DNA from 4 places in the Pseudomonas sp. YJ42 genome. Region 3 is predicted to be linked to each of the others. Evidence: predicted binding sites of a transcription regulator. Region 3 holds the regulator's gene; each other region holds the start of a gene.
The links. The regulator FliA, encoded in region 3, starts transcription of late flagellar genes. The targets are predictions, from matches to a motif close to CTAAAGTTTNNNNNNNNNNNGCCGNTAA.
Positions count from the first base shown of each region.

Region 1 (4,981 bases), 2.1 Mb from region 3:
CGCTCCGGGCTCCACCAGTAGCCGTTGTAGATCAGGCTGGCGTACTTGGGCATCAGCTCGTCTTTCAGGTGAGCGACTTCACGGTCGAGGGTGATCGACTCGATAGCGCGGTGCCCCTTGAGCATGATGGTGCCACCGGGAGTCTCGTAACAGCCACGCGACTTCATGCCGACGTAGCGGTTCTCGACGATGTCCAGGCGCCCGATGCCGTTCTCGCCACCGACCTTGTTCAGGTAGGTCAGTACCTCGGCCGGGGTCATGTCCTTGCCGTCGATAGCGACGATGTCGCCCTTGCGATAGGTCAGCTCGATATAGGTCGGGGTGTCCGGCGCGGTTTCCGGGGAGCGGGTCCAGCGCCACATGTCTTCTTCGTGCTCGGTCCAGGTGTCTTCCAGCACGCCACCTTCATAGGAGATGTGCAGCAGGTTGGCATCCATGGAGTACGGTGACTTCTTCTTGCCGTGGCGCTCGATCGGAATCTCGTGCGTGGCGGCGTAGTCCATCAGCTTCTCGCGCGAGAGCAGATCCCATTCACGCCAGGGTGCAATGACCTTGACACCCGGTTTGAGCGCGTAGGCGCCCAGCTCGAAGCGCACCTGATCGTTACCCTTGCCGGTGGCACCATGGGAGATGGCATCGGCGCCGGTTTCGTTGGCGATCTCGATCAGACGCTTGGCGATCAGTGGGCGGGCAATGGACGTACCCAGCAGGTACTCGCCTTCGTAAACGGTGTTGGCGCGGAACATCGGGAAGACGAAATCGCGAACGAATTCTTCGCGCAGGTCGTCGATGTAGATTTCCTCGACACCCATGGCCTTGGCCTTGGCACGCGCTGGCTCGACTTCCTCGCCCTGGCCGAGGTCAGCGGTAAAGGTCACCACTTCGCAGTTATAGGTGTCTTGCAGCCACTTGAGGATCACCGAGGTGTCCAGGCCACCGGAATACGCCAGGACTACCTTCTTTACGTCGGCCATTGCCATCCACTCCCGGGATTGTAAGGAAAGCGGGGATTCTACTGGTCGCGACGTTTGTTTTACAGGGGCGTGAGCGTCGCTCGGCATCAGGACGACGGAGCGTTGCCTTCGGCAGCGGCTGTGGTGGTCGCAGGACCACGCTCCAAGCGCAGGGTCACCCGCCGGTTCTTGGCTCGGTTAGCCGCGCTGCTATTGGAAACCAACGGATAGCGCTCACCATGAAAACGTAGCGTGATCTGTTCCTTTGGCACACCATTGGCGATCAGATATTCCTCGACCGCCAACGCCCGGCGACGGGACAGGTCGCGGTTGGTCAGGCGATTACCGCTGTTGTCAGAGTGACCGTCGAGCTGGACTCGATTGACGCTCGGATCGGCCTTGAGAAACTGCAGGATGATGTCGAGCTTGGCCTGCCCCAAGGCATCGAGCGCGACGTCACCGGTGGGAAACCCGACCTGCGAATGGCGGATCTGTTCGAAATTGACCGGCAACAGCTTCGCCGTACAGGCGCGGAAATCCTCGTAGGCCTTGCCGAAACGTGCGGGCAGCAACCGCACCTCCAGCGCTTCACCGCCCTGCCGTGTGTAGTGACGCACCACTGGACTCCGCCCTTCGAGCAGCCCGCTGAGCAGACGGCCGGCCTGTAGCTGCGAACTGTTGAATGGGATTTCGCCACCCGCTACAGCAACAACGCCCAGATTGATATCGCTCCGTTCTGGCTGCCAGGGGGCAGCGGCCGCGAGCAGCGTCGCCGAGCCGTTGCCCAACCAGCGCTCAGGTGACTGCAAACGGAACGTTGGTTGCTCTCCCGCTCGCCGCACGAATTCCCCTGCGCCGAAACCGGCCACCGGCTGCGTCAGACGGCACTCGAACTGATCGCCTTCCACCTGCCACTGCGCCCGCTCCAGACGTGTCTGGAACGTGAGAGCATCGGCCGGTTGGGCCAGCAGGCAGGCAAGAATTAGAAGGCGCAAGCGCACGATGGGCTCCAGGAGCGAAAGTAGTGTCTTAGTCTCTTGGGTATCGGTCGTACTCACGGAAACTTGAAGTAGACGAGGCGAAGCCTGCGTTTGGCGCTGGCGATAGAACCAACGTTCGGTGACACTATTCCCGCCAGCGCTTAGGAAGTGTTGCTGACCAAATCAGGCAAACTCCATTGGCTGGAGCAACGGCGCAGCCAGCAGCCGCGCCATGATACCGAGCCGCAAACGAGCGTCTGGGCAAAGCCTGCGTGTCGTTTTCTGTCGATTCTTCCCATCGAGTGGATGCCTTGAAGCAAGACAGCCTGCCACCCCGACAAACAGCCGAATCGCCCGACCCGCTTCCGGTGTCACATCTGGACATCCTGGGCGGAACGCCGCTGATCATCTGCGAGCACTGCGATTCGGTGTATCAGCGCCCTGCATTGGCGCGCCGCCAGACGGCCCACTGCGTGCGCTGTGGCGCACTGCTGGAGCGGGCCAGATTCCTGAACGCCGATCAGTTGCTGGCGCTGACATTGGCTGCCGCCATCCTGTTTCTATTCGCCAACACGTTTCCCATCATGCAGATAGGCCTGCAGGGCCTCAGCAACGAGGCGACGTTATGGGGGACCGTCGAGGCATTGGCGCAAGGGCGGATCACGCCCATCGCGCTGGTCGCTGGCCTGAGCATCATCTTCGCGCCGGCTTTGCAGATCATTCTGCTGACCTGGGTCCTGGTGTATGCGCGCAGCGGCCAAATCGCGCCGGGTTTTAGCGCCTGCATGCGGGCGCTGGAACATCTTCGCCCCTGGAGCATGCTCGAAGTGTGTTTGCTCGGCATTCTGGTCGCCATCATCAAGCTCGGCGACATGGCCGACGTGCATCCGGGGATCGGACTCTGGGCCACGGCCGTCCTGACCATTCTGATCCTGCTGATCGCGGGCCGCGATGTGCGCGACGGTCTGTGGGACGAACTGGGCGTACCGGGACGATGATACGGCCGCCCTACGCTTGTGAGCTGGGCCTGCAGCTTTGCCACGACTGCGGCCTGGCATGTCGCCTGGAAGATCTCGAGTGTCCGCGCTGCGAGGCCCCGCTGCATCGGCGCAAACCGAATAGCCTGGCGCGCACCTGGGCATTGCTCATTGCAGCATTGGTTCTGTATGTCCCGGCCAACATGCTGCCGGTGATGTACACCGACATGTTCGGCAGCGGCAGCGAAAACACCATTCTCAGCGGCGTGGTGGAATTCTGGAAAGACGGCTCGTGGGATATAGCCCTGCTGATTTTCATCGCCAGCGTCGGGGTGCCTTGCATGAAATTCTTCGTCCTCGGCATGTTGTTGATCAGCACCCAACGCCGTAGCCGCTGGGCCATGCGCGAACGCGCACGGCTGTACCGTTTCATCGAAACCATCGGCTACTGGTCGATGCTGGACGTGCTGGTGGTCGCGCTGGTGGCGGCATTGGTGCAGTTCCGCGCCCTGGGCACCATCGAGCCGCGCCTGGGTATTCTGTTCTTCGGGCTGGTCGTGGTGCTGACGATGATGGCCTCGATGAGCTTCGATCCGCGATTGATCTGGGACGCAGAGAAAAACGATGTCAGATAACCCTCACTCTCCTGAATTATCAGCCGGCTCCCCCGAGATCAGGCACCGGCGTGTCCGTGTCTCGCTGGTCTGGCTGGTTCCCATCGTCGCCGCGCTGGTGGGATTTTCCATGGTCATGCAGAACTGGCTTTCAGCCGGACCGCAGATAAGCGTGAGTTTCGAGACGGCGGAAGGGCTCGAGGCCAACAAGACACAGGTCAAGTACAAGAACGTGGTCATAGGTCAGGTCACCGCGATCGCGCTCAGTGAGGATCAAACCCGCGTCATCGCCACCGTGCAGCTGGATCAGAACGCCGAGCCATTCACCCGCGAAGACACCAAGTTCTGGGTCGTGCGTCCGCGCATCGGGGCCAGCGGCGTGTCCGGCGTCGATACCCTGCTTTCCGGCGCCTTCATCGGGGCCGATGCCGGTCGCGCGGAAGAAACCCGGCGCGAATTCATCGGCCTGGAAGCCCCGCCGCCGGTGACCTTCGGCGCTAAAGGCAAGCAGTTCACGCTGCACACCGATGACCTGGGTTCGCTCGGCATCGGCTCGCCGCTGTATTACCGTCGCATTCAGGTCGGCCAAGTGATCTCGTTCAAGCTTGCCGACGACGGCAAGGGCGTTCAGGTTCAGGTCTTCGTCAATGCCCCCTACGATCAGTTCGTCACCGACGACACCCGCTTCTGGAATGCCAGCGGCGTCGACGTGTCCATCGCTGCGGATGGCCTTCGAGTCAATACCGAGTCACTGTCGGCCATACTCGCCGGCGGCATCGCTTTTCGCGCGCCCAACTACAGCCCGGACGCGAAGCCAGCCACGCAAGACAGCGAGTTCTCGCTGTTTGCCAATGTTCGCCAGGCGATGGCACCCGCTGACGGTCAGCCGCGCTACATTCAGATGCGTTTCGGTCAGCCCCTACGCGGCCTGAAAGTCGATGCGCCGGTGGAGTTTCTCGGCGTGCCGGTCGGTCGCGTGGTATCGGTCAAGCTCGACTACGACGAAAAGAGCAAAACCTTTCCCGTAGTAGTCGGTGCGGTGATCTTCCCCAATCGCTTGGGCGCTGCGCACGACAAGCTGACCAAGACCCTGGGCGGCAATACCGAAGAGCACACCGCTCGTCTCATGCAGATATTCGTCGAGCGCGGGCTGAGGGCGCAGGCACGAACAGGCAATCTGCTTACCGGCCAGCTGTACATCTCGCTGGACTTCGACCAGCGGGCGCCGAAGGTCGCCTTCGACCAGAATGCCCGCCCAATGGTCATTCCCACCATCGCCGGCAGCTTCGACAAGCTGCAGGAACAACTGCAGGCCATGGTCGACAAACTCAGCAAGCTGCCCATCGAGTCCCTGGCCGATAACCTGAATGGCAGTCTCGGTGAGTTGCGACAGACCCTGAAGCAGGTCAACGGTGATGTCCTTCCCCAGCTCCAGCGAACATTGGAGCGATCGGAAC
Region 1 is NZ_CP178378.1:4,033,958-4,038,938, reverse strand. Features, by position in the region: gene ACL0K2_RS18600 (argininosuccinate synthase) at 1-974, opposite strand, end outside; gene ACL0K2_RS18595 (flagellar protein MotY) at 1,061-1,954, opposite strand; gene ACL0K2_RS18590 (paraquat-inducible protein A) at 2,317-2,931, shown strand; gene ACL0K2_RS18585 (paraquat-inducible protein A) at 2,928-3,545, shown strand; gene ACL0K2_RS18580 (intermembrane transport protein PqiB) at 3,535-4,981, shown strand, end outside.
Region 1: the regulator FliA is predicted to act here: its motif matches at 1,995-2,022, upstream of ACL0K2_RS18595 (flagellar protein MotY).

Region 2 (4,981 bases), 1.7 Mb from region 3:
GTTTCGTTCGCCAAGTGCTGTCGCTGCGTGAACAATCCATCGAGCGAATGTCGAACGCCTTCGAACTTCGGGAGGACTTGCATCATCAGATCGAGAGTGCGCTCCGAGCCAATCCGGATCTGATCGGTCTCTACGTGGTGTTCGAAACCGATGCGCTGGATGACAAGGATGGCATGTTCATCGGTAACCAGGAGATGGGTGGTAACGACAGCGGCCGCTTCTCGTTGTACTGGTCGCAACGTACGCCGGGACAGCTCACCGCTGAAACCATGAGCGAGGAACTCCTCGCCGATACTACGCCGGGCATCAGTGGTGCCCCTTACAACGCCTGGTACAGCTGTCCGCGCGACAGCGCCCGGGTCTGCTTGCTCGATCCGTATTTCGATGAGGTGGAAGGTCAGCCACTGCTGATGACCAGTGTCGCCTTTCCGTTGATCGAAAATGGAAAGGTCATTGGCGTTGTTGGCGTCGATATCAGCCTGGCTTCCCTGCAGCAGCTCAGCCAACAGGCTCATCAGGAGCTGTATCAGGGTGAAGGCCAGCTGAGCGTGATCAGCCCGGCCAAGCTTCTCGGCGGACACAGTCGAGATACCAGCTTGCTGGGTCAGCCGTTGAGTGCCGCATTTGGCGCTGATAGCGAGGCCATCGCCCGAGCGGTCGATGCAGGCCAGAAGGCGATGCTTGAGAACGACGACATGCTTCGTGTACTGCAACCTGTACAACCGATTGCTGAACTCAAGCCCTGGGCAATTCTGCTGGAAGTACCGAAGTCGGTGCTGCTCGGCCCGGCGTTGCGTCTTGAGCAGACACTGCAAGCCCAAAGCCGGCAGGACAGTGCGATCGCCCTGGCCATCGGGCTCGGTGCGGTCCTGTTGGGTCTGGCGTTGATGTGGTTGACCGCTCGAGGGGTCACCCGGCCTATCGAAGGGGTCGCAGCAATGCTCAAGGACATCGCCAGTGGCGAAGGTGATCTCACCCGCCGCCTGACCTACACGCGAGACGATGAACTGGGCGCCCTGGCCGGTTGGTTCAACCGATTCCTCGACAAGTTACAGCCGACCATCGCCGACGTGCAGCGCTCGGTTCAGGATGCACGCAGCAGTGCCGATCAATCGGCAGCCATTGCCAGCCAGACCAGTGCGGGTATGCAGCAGCAGTTCCGCGAAGTTGATCAGGTCGCAACCGCATCGCAGGAGATGAGCGCCACCGCCCAGGATGTCGCACGCAACGCCGCTCAAGCGGCCGAAGCAGCCCGCGACGCGGATCAGGCCACCCTCGAGGGGCTGAGCGTGATAGATCACACCACGCACAGCATCGGCAGCCTCGCTGACGAACTCAACCATGCGATGAGTCAAGTCGAAAGCCTGGCGGCCAGCAGCGACCAGATTGGCTCGGTGCTCGAGGTGATCCGCGCTATTGCCGAGCAAACCAACCTGCTGGCGCTCAACGCGGCGATCGAGGCGGCGCGAGCGGGTGAAGCCGGGCGCGGTTTCGCTGTGGTGGCCGATGAGGTGCGCAGCCTGGCGCAGCGTACTCAGAAATCCATCGAAGAGATTCGCCAGGTCATCGAGCGGCTGCAGAATGGCACTCGAGATGTGGTGACGGCGATGCAGAGCAGCCGGAGCCAGGCTCAGGGCAGTGTCGATCAGGTGAGCCATGCGGTTGCGGCGCTGCGCAAGATCGGTGATGCGGTAGCGGTGATTTCCGACATGAATTTGCAAATCGCCAGCGCGGCCGAAGAGCAGAGCGCGGTGGCCGAAGAGATCAACCGCAACGTGGCAGGTATCCGCGACGTGACTGAATCGCTGTCCGGGCAGGCCGACGAATCGGCACGGGTCAGCCAGGCGCTCAATCAGTTGGCCAATCATCAACAGAGCCTGATGGGCTATTTTCGCGTCTGATGCCAAACGGGAGTTGACGTATTTGGCGGAGTAGGTTTTGATTCGAGAAATATTCTTTCGAATCGAAACTTAAGCATGTCGAAACGCAACACCCCGCAACGACGTCACGCCATCCTGGCCTTGCTCAGCGATCAGGGTGAGGTGAGCGTCGATGAGCTGTCCAAGCGTTTCGAAACGTCCGAGGTCACCATCCGCAAGGACCTCGCGGCGCTCGAGAAGAATGGTCTGCTGCTGCGTCGTTACGGCGGTGCGGTGCCCTTGCCGCAGGAACTGATCGGCGACACCACACAGCCTGTTTCGCCCTGGAAACAGGCCATTGCCCGAGCGGCCGTTAACTGCATTCGCGAGCATGCTCGCATCATCATCGACAGCGGCACCACCACCGCGGCAATGATCCCCGCGCTGGGTCACAAGCACGGCCTGCTAGTCATGACCAATTCGCTGGGCGTTGCCAACGCCCTGCGTGAGCTGGAACACGAGCCCACGCTGCTGATGACCGGCGGTACCTGGGATCCGCACTCCGAGTCGTTCCAGGGGCAAGTGGCGGAACAGGTACTGCGCTCCTACGATTTCGATCAGTTGTTCATCGGCGCGGACGGCATCGATCTGCAGCGCGGCACGACCACCTTCAATGAATTGCTCGGCCTTTCGCGGGTCATGTCGGAGGTGGCTCGCGAAGTCATAGTGCTCGCCGAATCCGACAAGATCGGCCGGCGCATACCCAATCTGGAGTTGCCCTGGGGCGACATCCACACCCTCATCACGGACGAACGCCTCACTGCCGAGGCGCGATCCAGTATTCAGGCCCGCGGCATCAAGCTGATCTGCGCGGCCATCGAACCTTCTCAGGAGACCTGATCATGTGTGGCATCGTCGGCGCGGTCGCTGAACGCAACATCACTGCAATTCTGCTCGAAGGCCTCAAGCGCCTCGAGTATCGAGGTTATGACAGCGCTGGCGTTGCCGTGCTGGATGCCAGCGGTCAGCTGAATCGCCTGCGCCGCTCCGGCAAGGTTGCCGAGCTTGAGCTGGCGCAACAACAGGCGCCGCTCGCCGGTCGGCTGGGTATTGCACACACCCGTTGGGCCACCCACGGGGCGCCCTGTGAGCGTAATGCACATCCGCATTTCTCTGGCGAAGACCTGGCGGTGGTGCACAACGGGATCATCGAAAACCACGAAGCCCTGCGCCACCAACTGAGGGCGTTGGGTTATGTGTTCGTTTCCGATACCGATACCGAAGTCATCGTGCATCTGCTGCGCCACAAGCTCGATGAGTTCGGCGATCTGACGGTCGCGCTCAAGGCGGCGGTCAAGGAGCTGCATGGTGCCTATGGCCTGGCCGTGGTCAGCGCCAAGCAGCCCGACCGCCTGCTGGCGGCCCGCAGTGGCAGTCCGCTGGTGATCGGCTTGGGCATGGGCGAGAACTTCCTTGCCTCTGATCAGCTGGCCTTGCGTCAGGTGACTGACCGTTTCATGTATTTGGAAGAAGGCGACATCGCCGAAATCCGTCGCGACAGCGTGCATATCTGGGACGTCGGAGGTCAGCCCGTTGAACGCGAAAGCGTGCAGTACCACGAGGGCGCCGAAGCGGCGGACAAGGGCGAGTACCGTCACTTCATGCTCAAGGAGATCCACGAACAGCCCAAGGTCGTGCAACGCACGCTCGAAGGCCGGCTGGGCGATCATCAGGTGCTGGTGCAGGCCTTCGGTCCGCAGGCCGCCGAGCTGTTCGCCAAGGTGCGCAACGTGCAGATCGTCGCTTGCGGCACCAGCTACCATGCCGGCATGGTTGCACGTTACTGGCTGGAAGAGCTGGCCGGCATCCCCTGCCAGGTCGAAGTGGCCAGCGAGTTTCGCTACCGCAAAGTGGTGGTTCAGCCCGACACGCTGTTCGTGACCATCTCCCAGTCCGGTGAGACAGCCGACTCCCTCGCGGCGCTGCGCAACGCCAAGGCGCGTACGGCCGAGGAGGGCCGTTACCTCGCCAGCCTGGCGATCTGCAACGTCGGTATCAGTTCGCTGGTGCGCGAATCCGATCTCACCCTGCTGACCCAGGCCGGGCCGGAAATCGGCGTGGCGTCCACCAAGGCGTTCACCACCCAGTTGGTCGGCCTGCTGCTGCTGACCCTGTCATTGGGCCAGGTACGCGGCACCCTGGCACCGGCGCTGGAGGCGGAATTGATCGATGAGCTGCGCCGTCTGCCGACGCGTCTGGGCGAGGCGCTCGCCATGGACACCACCGTGGAAAAGATTTCCGAACACTTTGCCGAGAAGCACCACACGTTATTTCTCGGACGCGGTGCGCAATACCCGGTGGCGATGGAGGGGGCGCTCAAGCTCAAGGAAATCTCCTATATCCATGCCGAGGCCTATCCGGCCGGCGAACTCAAGCATGGCCCGCTGGCGCTGGTAGACGCCGATATGCCGGTGGTCACCGTGGCGCCGAACAACGAGCTGCTGGAAAAACTCAAATCCAATCTGCAGGAAGTGCGCGCGCGCGGCGGCGAGCTGATCGTTTTTGCTGACCGGGAAGCGGGCATCGAAAACGGCGAGGGCACCTTCATTGTCAGCATGCCGCACATACACGACGTACTGGCGCCGATTCTCTATACCCTGCCGTTGCAGCTGTTGTCCTATTACGTCGCGGTACTGCGCGGCACCGATGTCGATCAGCCCCGCAACCTGGCCAAGAGCGTAACGGTGGAATAAGCGGCGCCGTTCCGAGCGAGCTCCCTCATCCTCTCCTCCTGGGATACGCTCGCTCGGGGCGGCCAGCGGCATTCCGTTCTGCCAGACGGATGCTGACGCTAGGGGCGGCGTGTCTCACCCCCAACGGCGCGTAGTGCCTCGGCGATGATCATCAAGCGGTCCGCGACGGCGAACTCTCCATCGTTGTCATGCAGATCGAATATTCGCTGAAGGAATGGTTCCGGCGTGCGCAATGCTGCGCCCTAGCTCATCGCGGTGTCGATTTCAGCCGCCCTCATTCGATGATTCAGTGACCGGGAAAGTCGTTGAGGATCGTCGGCGGGCTCCACGCACGCTTGCACACGAATATCCCGCCACCTGAAACGGAAG
Region 2 is NZ_CP178378.1:2,968,403-2,973,383, forward strand. Features, by position in the region: partial or broken gene ACL0K2_RS13680 (HAMP domain-containing protein) at 48-1,043, shown strand; gene ACL0K2_RS13685 (methyl-accepting chemotaxis protein) at 1,146-1,901, shown strand; gene ACL0K2_RS13690 (DeoR/GlpR family DNA-binding transcription regulator) at 1,977-2,759, shown strand; gene glmS (glutamine--fructose-6-phosphate transaminase (isomerizing)) at 2,762-4,612, shown strand.
Region 2: the regulator FliA is predicted to act here: its motif matches at 1,084-1,111, upstream of ACL0K2_RS13685 (methyl-accepting chemotaxis protein).

Region 3 (4,981 bases):
TCGTCCGCAGCAGGCCAGCCTCTGGCGCCGTTTGCAGCGTATCGGGCTGCCGGCCGAGCTGTCGCGTACCTTGCTGGAGAAGGTTGCGACCGTGTCCGAGCCGCGCCAGGCCTGGCGTATGGTGCTGGCGTACCTGGCGCAAGCGATCAAGGTCAGCAAGGTCGAGCCGCTGGAAGAGGGCGGTATCATCGCGCTGGTCGGTCCGGCCGGTGCGGGCAAGACCACTACGCTGGCCAAGCTCGCGGCGCGCTACGTGCTCAAGCACGGCGCGCAGAGCATCGCGCTGGCGAGCATGGACAACTATCGTATCGGTGCGCATGAGCAATTGAAGACGCTGGGCCGCATTCTCGATGTACCGGTCATTCAAATCGATCCTACCCAGCCGCTGAGCAAGACGCTGGCACCGATGGCTCGCAAGCGTCTGATCCTCGTCGATACCGCCGGCCTGCCGGCCAGTGATCCGATGATGAATGTGCAGCTCGAAGCGCTGGCTGACCGCGGCATCAAATCGAAAAACTACCTGGTACTGCCGTCCACCAGCCAGAGCCAGGTGCTCAAGGCGACCTGGCACCACTACCGCCGTTGCGGGCTGGCGGGCTGTATTCTGACTAAACTGGATGAAGCCGGGAGCCTGGGTGATGTGCTTGGTCTGACCATCAGCCAGCATCTGCCCATCGCCTACCTCGCCGACGGGCCGCGTATCCCCGATGATCTGCACCTGCCGCGTAGCCACCAGCTGGTTAGCCGTGCAGTGAGTCTGCAATCCGAAGACAATCCCAGCGAGGAAACCATGGCCGACATGTTCTCCGGTCTGTACAACGGTTCTTCACGGAAGGTCGGGTGAACGCTTTGCTCCGTGACACATACAAAGATGGCGCGTTCGGGCTGAACGCATCGATGGCCCAAGGGCTCCAGCAAGAGATAGGCGTGTGAAAATGGGTATTCATCCCGTACAGGTTATTGCAGTGACTGGCGGCAAGGGTGGCGTCGGCAAGACCAACGTGTCGGTCAATCTGTCGCTGGCCCTGGCCGAACTCGGTCGCCGAGTGGTGTTGCTCGACGCCGACCTTGGACTGGCCAATGTCGACGTACTGCTGGGTTTGACCACCAAGCGCACCCTGGCAGACGTCATTGCCGGCGAGTGCGATCTGCGTGACGTAATGATTCAAGGGCCGGGCGGCATCCGTGTCGTACCCGCGGCCTCCGGCACTCAGAGCATGGTGCAGTTGTCTACTCTGCAACATTCGGGGTTGATTCAGGCGTTCAGCGAAATCGGCAACGATATCGACGTGCTGATCATCGACACCGCGGCGGGTATCGGTGACGGCGTAGTGAGCTTCGTGCGTGCCGCGCAAGAAGTGTTGTTGGTGGTGACCGACGAACCCACTTCGATCACCGATGCCTACGCGCTGATCAAGCTCCTCAATCGCGACTACGGGATCAGCCGCTTCCGTGTGCTGGCGAACATGGCGCACGCGCCGCAGGAAGGCCGCAATCTGTTTGCGAAGCTGACCAAGGTGACCGAGCGCTTCCTTGATGTAGCGTTGCAGTACGTCGGCGCCATTCCTTATGACGAGGCGGTGCGCAAGGCAGTACAGAAGCAGCGCGCCGTGTACGAGGCTTATCCGCGAGCCAAGTGCTCGCTGGCCTTCAAGGCCATCGCGCAGAAAGTGGACACCTGGCCGCTGCCGGCATCGCCACGTGGTCATTTGGAATTCTTTGTGGAGCGCCTGGTCAGGCCCGCCGCAGAGCCTCATGAATAACAGCGGCTGGACTCGGTATGTATAACAGCAAAGCTCAGGCTAAAGATTCGCAGTATCAGCTCATCGATCAGTACGCGCCGTTGGTCAAGCGCATCGCCTATCACCTCCTGGCGCGTTTGCCGGCGAGCGTGCAGGTTGATGATCTGATGCAGGCCGGGATGATCGGTTTGCTGGAAGCGTCAAAAAAATACGATGCGGGCAAGGGCGCGAGTTTCGAGACCTATGCCGGCATTCGCATCCGCGGCGCCATGCTCGATGAGGTCCGTAAGGGTGACTGGGCGCCGCGCTCAGTGCATCGCAACTCTCGTATGGTCAGCGAGGCGATCCGGGCAATCGAAGCCAGAACGGGCCGAGATGCTAAAGATCAGGACGTTGCGGCCGAACTTAAATTGAGTCTCGATGAGTACTACGGCATTCTGGGCGACACCCTGGGCAGCCGCCTGTTCAGCTTCGATGATCTGTTGCAGGAAGGCGAGCATGGGGAGTTCGAGGAGGATGCTGCCAGCACCCATCCGGAACCGTCCCGCGATCTTGAAGACGAGCGTTTTCAACAGGCGCTGGCCGAGGCCATCGGCAACTTGCCCGAACGTGAGAAGCTGGTGCTTTCGCTGTATTACGACGAAGAGTTGAATTTGAAGGAAATCGGCCAGGTGCTGGGCGTCAGTGAATCGCGGGTGAGTCAGCTGCACAGTCAGTGCGCGGCACGTCTGCGGGCTCGCCTCGGCGAGTGGCGCGCCCGCTGACGGGCGGTTCGCAAAACAGTATTAGAGGCCGCTTACGAGCTTCATTCATGAGGCCCGCAACAGACCGTGAGCCGGTTCTGGGATTTCGGGATTTACGGAGGTGTACTTGGACAAGAACATGAAAATCCTCATCGTCGATGACTTTTCGACCATGAGACGGATCATCAAGAACCTCTTGCGCGATCTGGGCTTTACCAACACCGCTGAAGCGGACGACGGCACCACCGCGTTGCCGATGCTGAAAAGCGGCAGTTTCGACTTCCTCGTCACGGACTGGAACATGCCCGGTATGAGCGGCATCGATCTGCTGCGCGCCGTGCGCGCCGACGAGCGCCTGAAGCATCTGCCGGTGCTGATGGTCACCGCCGAGGCGAAGCGCGATCAGATCATCGAGGCCGCGCAGGCGGGCGTAAACGGTTACGTGGTCAAGCCATTCACGGCCCAAGTGCTCAAAGAGAAGATTGAAAAGATCTTCGAGCGCGTCAACGGCTGAAGCAGTAACGCCGCGAGGGCACTATGACGCAAGCAGATCAAAGCCTGGCAGAGTTCGAAGCGACTCTGAAGGCTCACGCACCTCAATTGATCGAAAGTCTGCAGCAGGGCCGCTTCGACGAAGCGACGCAGATGTTCAACGAGCTCAACCAGGCCCGCAATCATGGGCTCTATCTGGAAGTCGGCAAGCTCACCCGCGAGCTGCATAACGCCATCGTCAAGCTTGAAATGGACACCTGTGCCACGGGCGGTGACCCGTCACCGATCACCGATGCCACCGATCGGCTTTCCTATGTGGTGGAGATGACCGAAAAAGCGGCCAATCGCACGATGGACCTGGTCGAAGAATCCGCTCCGCTGGTGAATTACGTCAGTTACGAAGCGCAGAGCCTGACCGCCGATTGGCAGCGCTTCATGCGCCGCGAGATGAATGCCGAGCAGTTCAGAGATCTGGTTCGGCGTATTGACCAGTATCTGCAGCGCTCGATGAACGACAGCAGCCAGCTGTCGCAGAATCTCAGCGAAATCATGCTGGCCCAGGATTTTCAGGATCTGACCGGTCAGGTGATCAAGCGGGTGACGCGGCTGATCACCGAACTCGAAAGCAACCTGCTCAATCTCGTGCTGATGGCCGGACAGGTCGACCGCGTAGCGGGCATCCAGCATGACCGCGAAGCGATGCGCGCCGAGCAAGAAAAGAAAAAACACGAAAAAGAGCCTTCCAATGGTGAAGGTCCGCAGATGCATGCCGATATACGTGAGGATGTCGTATCCGGGCAGGACGATGTCGATGATCTGCTTTCGAGCCTGGGCTTTTAGGGGAAGGTGAATATGAGCTTCGACGCCGATGAAGAAATCCTCCAGGACTTCCTGGTAGAGGCCGGCGAGATTCTCGAACTATTGTCAGAGCAACTGGTGGAGCTGGAAAGCAGCCCCGATGATACAGCCTTGCTCAATGCGATTTTTCGCGGGTTCCATACGGTCAAAGGCGGTGCCGGTTTTCTCCAGCTGCATGAGCTGGTGGAATGCTGCCACATCGCGGAAAACGTCTTCGACATCCTGCGCAAGGGTGAGCGTCGCGTCGACTCGGAGTTGATGGATGTCGTGCTGCAAGCACTGGACTCCGTCAACGAAATGTTCGCCCAGGTGCGCGAACGCACCACTGTTACCCCTGCGACCCCCGAGCTGCTGGCGGCACTGGCGCGTTTGGCCGAGCCGGCTGACGCACAAGATCCGGTGGCCGAAGCGCCAGCCGAGCCTGAGCCCGAGCCCGAAGTCGTGACGGCGGACAATGAATTCGAGGAGTTTCTCGGCGCGCTGGATCAGTCCGCCGAAACGCCGCCTGTCGGGGCTTCTGACGAGATTACCGACGAAGAATTCGAGTCGCTGCTCGATCAACTCCACGGCAAAGGGCAGTTTGCTGCTGAGCCGGCACCTGCCCAGCCAGCTGCCGAAACGCCTGTCAGTGACGAGATCACCGACGACGAGTTCGAAGCATTGCTTGATCAGCTGCACGGCAAAGGTCAGTTCGCCGAACCGACTGCTGCTTCCGCCGCCAAGGTTGAGGCTGAGGTCAAACCTGCCGCGCCGGGTGGCGATGAAATTACCGACGACGAATTCGAAGCGCTGTTGGACCAACTCCACGGCAAAGGAAAGTTCGAGCCGGAAACGGCCGCACCTGTAGCGGCGGCGCCGACTCCCACAGCAAAGCCCACGCCGACGGTCGCACCCGCAGCGAACAAAAGCGCACCTGCCAAGCCTGCAGCTGCACCGACACCCAGCAAGCCAGCGGCACCGGCAAAAGCGGAAGCGGCGTCCAAGGCCGCCCCGGGGCCCGAGAAACCCGCGAGCGAAGCCGAGACCACCGTACGGGTCGATACGGCGCGGCTCGACGAGATCATGAACATGGTCGGCGAGCTGGTACTGGTGCGAAACCGCCTGGTCCGCCTTGGCTCCAATAGCGGCGATGAGGCCATGTCCAAG
Region 3 is NZ_CP178378.1:1,276,107-1,281,087, reverse strand. Features, by position in the region: gene flhF (flagellar biosynthesis protein FlhF) at 1-844, shown strand, start outside; gene fleN (flagellar synthesis regulator FleN) at 936-1,763, shown strand; gene fliA (RNA polymerase sigma factor FliA) at 1,760-2,506, shown strand; gene ACL0K2_RS05605 (chemotaxis response regulator CheY) at 2,625-2,999, shown strand; gene ACL0K2_RS05600 (protein phosphatase CheZ) at 3,023-3,817, shown strand; gene ACL0K2_RS05595 (chemotaxis protein CheA) at 3,830-4,981, shown strand, end outside.

Region 4 (4,981 bases), 2.3 Mb from region 3:
ACTCAACGCGCTGCTGTCGGTGTATCGGACCCTGGGTTACCCGTTGATGGAAGTGTCCGCGCATGACGGCGCGGGCATGGAGGCACTGCAAGCGCGGCTCGACGGTCATGTCAGTGTGTTCGTCGGCCAGTCCGGAGTGGGCAAATCGTCGCTGGTCAACAGCCTGCTGCCGGGTGTCGATACGCGCGTCGGAGCACTGTCGGAAATGACCGGTAAGGGCACCCATACCACTACCACTGCCCGCCTCTTCCACTTTCCAGGCGGTGGTGAGCTGATCGACTCACCAGGCATTCGCGAATTCGGCCTGGGCCACGTCAGCCGCGCCGATGTGGAAGCCGGCTTCATCGAGTTTCAGGAGTTGCTGGGACATTGTCGCTTCCGCGATTGCAAGCACGACCGCGAGCCGGGCTGTGCGCTATTGAAAGCACTGGAGCAAGGGCAGATACAGCCGCAACGCATGGCCAGCTATCGGCATATCATCAGCAGTCTGCCAGAAGCCGACTATTAGTCATTCGCTTCCTGAGCCAGCCGTGAACGCCAAGGCCCGGCGTCAATTGCCGTCGGGCTGGTCGAACTGCAGCACACCGTCCTCGAAGATATTCAATCGCTTGCGCAATTCTGCCGGAGGCAATACCTCGGGCGCAGGCAACGGCGCTCCGGTTGTGGACGCTTGCTCCGGACTGTCCGGCTGATCTGCCGCATCCGATTGTTCACCCTCAATGTTGCGCTGCGCTTTCTTGGTCAGCACCAGAATGTCGATGCGCCGATTGACCGGATTCAACGGGTTTTCCCGATCGAACAGGGCCGACGACGCATAGCCCACCACGCGGGCGATCTGGTCTTCCGGATAACCGCCAGCGACCAGCGTGCGCCGTGCCGCGTTGGCGCGGCCCGCCGACAGCTCCCAATTGCCGAAATCGCCCTGCCCCGAGTAAGGCTTGGCGTCGGTGTGACCACTGACGCTGATCTTGTTCGGTACCGCGCGAATGGTATCGGCCATCGCCAGCAGGATATCTTCGAAATAGGGCTGCAGCTGCGCACTGCCCAAGGCGAACATTGGGCGATTGGCCGCATCCATGATCTGGATCCGCAATCCGTCCTGAGTGATCTCGAACAGGATCTGATCCTTGAAGCGGGTCAGGTCCGGGTTTTCGTCGACCTTGTTCTGCAATTCCTGCAACAACAGCTCCAGGCGCTCGCGCTCCAACTGCTCGGCGAAGGTTTCCGCCTGATCGGCGTCGATCTTCGATTCGCTCTGCTGGATCGCCGGATCTACCTCCTCATTGAGCGTGCGGTCCGGCGACGGCGTGGGCGTACCGCCGAGATCGATGACGTGCGGACTCGCACTCTCGGTAAAACCGATGGGGTCCTGGAAGTAACCGGAAATGGCCCGTTTCTGCTCCGGCGTGGCCGAAGACATCAGCCACATCACCAGAAAGAACGCCATCATGGCGGTCGCGAAATCGGCGAAGGCGATCTTCCAGGCGCCGCCATGGTGCCCGGCCGCGGATTTCTTGACCCGCTTGATGATGATTGGTTGGGTATTGTCCATGGTTGCGCTTAGCTGCCACGCATGGCTTGTTCAAGCTCGGAGAAGCTAGGCCGATGCGCGGAAAACAGCACCTTGCGACCGAACTCCACCGCCAGGGTCGGCGGCATGCCGGAGGCGGAAGAAACCAGGGTTGCCTTGATGCCTTCGTAGAGGTTCAGTTCCTCCTTGGCATCATGCTCGAGCGCGGCCGCCAGCGGCCCGAAGAATCCATAGGACGCAAGAATACCGAGGAAGGTGCCGACCAGCGCCGTGCCAACCTTTTCGCCGATTTCCGCATTGTTCGCTTCGGCCAGCACCGACATGGTGATGACGATACCCAGTACCGCCGCGACGATACCCATCGCAGGCAGGCCGTCGGCGATCTTGGATACCGCATGAGAAGGATGTTCGAGCTCCTCCTTCATGCTGTTCAGTTCCATGTCGAACAGCCCCTCCAGCTCATGCGGAGCCATGTTGCCCGACGACATGATTCGCAGATAGTCGCAAATGAACGCGGTCATCCGGTCATCCTTCAGAATCGCCGGGTACTTGCTGAAGATGGGGCTGGCGCTCGGCTCTTCGAGATCCGCCTCGATAGCCATCATCCCCTCGCGACGGCTCTTGTTGAGGATTTCATAGAGCAGGCCCAGCACTTCCAGGTAGTACTTGTGGGTGAACCGCGAGCTGAACATCTGCAAGGACTTCTTGAACACGATCTTCGTCGTGCTGCCGGGGTTGGCCTGGAGAAAGCCACCCAGTGCCGCGCCACCAATGATCATCACCTCGAACGGGTGGATAAGCGCGCCGAGCTTGCCGCCAGACAACACAAAACCGCCGAGCACGCTGGCGATGACTACGATGATGCCGATAATTTTTGCCATAGGGGGTACGTCTAAAACCTGATCTCAGGGCACCTGGGACGAGCCGCGCAACATCGCGCGCTCACTGGGTTACAGGCGGGGCGTATGAAAAGAATTGTTCTGGTTATCGGAACTTTTGCGCCAGACTAAAGGCCATCCCGATGAAATGCTAGTTTGACGGCGCCATGACTACGACCCCACTCCCCTGCACACTTGCCGCCTGGATAAAGACGCTGGACGCCGTCGTGCTACCTGCAGCCGCCGATCCGTATGCGCGCGTCCAGCGGGCGCTGCGTGACAGCAGCATGTCCATGCGCCAGATCGCCGATCTGATTCAGGAGAGCCCGGTCCTGGCGCTCGTCGTGATTCGCGAAGCCAACCGCAACGCGGCAACCACCAACAAGCCAGCCGAAAGCCTGGAAGTTGCGCTCAGCCGCATCGGGCTGAAACGCGCCGAAGCCCTGTTCGCACGGATTCCAGCAACCCAGCCGCGCGATATCCCCGCACCGCTGCGGCAAATCATGCTGATCAGCAGCCATGCCAGCCAGCAAGCCAACGGGCTCTTCGCCTCCCGCCTCGCACGACTCTGGCAGGAAATCCACTGGAGCAGCCTGCTGTTCCTTGCGCCCGTCTGGGCACTGGTCGCGGCTCATCCGGAACTGCTCGAGGCCTGGGAGCAGCGGGTATTGGTCAAGCGTGAGCCGGCCCGTCAGGTCGAACAATCGCTGCTGGGCATATCGCTACTGGAACTTTGCGTGGCAACTGCCGAACACTGGGGGCTGCCCGGCTGGGTCGCCCAGGGCTATCGGCTGCTCAGCGAGCATCGCCGCATGCTGGTCAAAGCGCTGCATGTCGCCCATGACAATGAGCACCCCCTGCATCAGCAACAGATGCTTGATGCCGATCCGCCGCTGCGTCGATGGCTCACCCTGCCGAGCAATACCATTTTGCTCGCCAACGGTCTCGCTCTCTCGGCGCACCACAGCTGGAGCGGTATTCACAGCCTGCGCTGGCAGCGGCTCGCCGGGCTGTATCTTCAGGTCCCGCTAGCCGAGTTGCAGCAAATGACGCACCAGCAGGCCGTGGCCAGTGCGCAAGCCATCGGCAAGACCGATCTCTGGCATCCAGCTCAGGGCCTGCTCTGGCCCTGGGAGAGCAGGTTCCAGCACGAAAAAGTCGCAAAGCTGCCGGATACCGACGCTTTGGCGCAGTGGCGCGCGCATTGCCGTGAACTGCTCAGCGAACCCAGCCCGTACGGCAACGTGGTCCAACTCACCGCCACCGCTTGCAAAGCGCTGTCCTGCGCCGGCATGCAACGGGTGCTGTTGATGCTGGTCGACCGCAAGCAGCAGCGCCTAGTCAGCCAGCAGACCAGCGGCCTGCCGAGCGAGGCCATCCGGCTGACGCTAGATCCGGACCAGAGCCAGGTGTTGCGCAGGTTGCTCGAAAAGCCCGCATTGCTTCGGCTCACACCTGACAACGTGGCACAGTTTTCCGCGCTACTGCCGGGCGCGCTGAAGGCGCTTTTCCCCAGCGAGCACGTTCTGCTGCGCTCCGTTGGCCATGAGGGTCGAACGTTCATGCTGCTGGTGGCGGATCAGGACAACAGCGCATTCAGCGACATGGGGCTGCAGGCCTTCACCAAAACCGTCCAATGCATCGAGCGCGCCCTGGCGACGTTCAGCAAACGCGGCCGCTGATTTTTTTCGCTAGACTTTACCCTTTCCGTCCGACTGAGATTTGCCGTGTCCGCGTTTTCAGCCCTCCCCCTGGTAATCGAACCAACCGATCTGGCCGAGCGCCTTAACGAACCCGAGCTGATCCTCGTCGACCTGACCAGCGCGACTCGCTACGCCGAAGGCCATCTGCCCGGCGCACGATTCGTCGATCCCAAGCTGACTCAGCTCGGCCAGCCACCCGCACCGGGGCATCTGCCTGGCAAGCCCCAGCTAGAGGCACTGTTCGGCGCGTTGGGGCATAACCCCGACGCGGTCTATGTGGCCTATGACGACGAAGGGGGCGGCTGGGCCGGGCGCTTCATCTGGTTGCTCGATGTCATCGGGCATCATCGCTATCACTACCTGAACGGCGGGCTGCACGCCTGGCTGGCCGAGCACAGGCCGCTGTCGCAAGACAAGCCCGTCGACGCAGGCGGGCCGATTGCCCTGACGCTCGACGAGGCGCCTAGCGCTACCCACCCATACATCGAAAGCCGGCTGGGCGCTCCCGACCTGGTCATCTGGGATGCTCGCTCGCCCGAGGAATATCGCGGCGAGAAGGCACTTGCAGCTCGCGCCGGCCATATCCCCGGCGCCATCAATTTCGAATGGACCGCGGCGATGGACCCGGCGCGCGCCCTGCGTATCCGCGAAGACATCGCCGAACGGCTGGAAGCGCTCGGCATCACCGCTGACAAGGAAATCATCACCCACTGCCAGACGCATCATCGCTCCGGCTTCACCTACCTGCTGGCCAAGGCTTTGGGCTATCCGCGCGTCAAGGGATATCCAGGCTCCTGGGGCGAATGGGGCAACCTGCCCGACACCCCGATCCAGCAATGAAAAGGTCACCCATGAAAGATCGCTTGTTC
Region 4 is NZ_CP178378.1:3,577,564-3,582,544, reverse strand. Features, by position in the region: gene rsgA (small ribosomal subunit biogenesis GTPase RsgA) at 1-508, shown strand, start outside; gene motB (flagellar motor protein MotB) at 551-1,552, opposite strand; gene motA (flagellar motor stator protein MotA) at 1,561-2,412, opposite strand; gene ACL0K2_RS16380 (HDOD domain-containing protein) at 2,577-4,091, shown strand; gene ACL0K2_RS16375 (rhodanese-like domain-containing protein) at 4,137-4,952, shown strand; gene asd (archaetidylserine decarboxylase) at 4,964-4,981, shown strand, end outside.
Region 4: the regulator FliA is predicted to act here: its motif matches at 2,516-2,543, upstream of motA (flagellar motor stator protein MotA).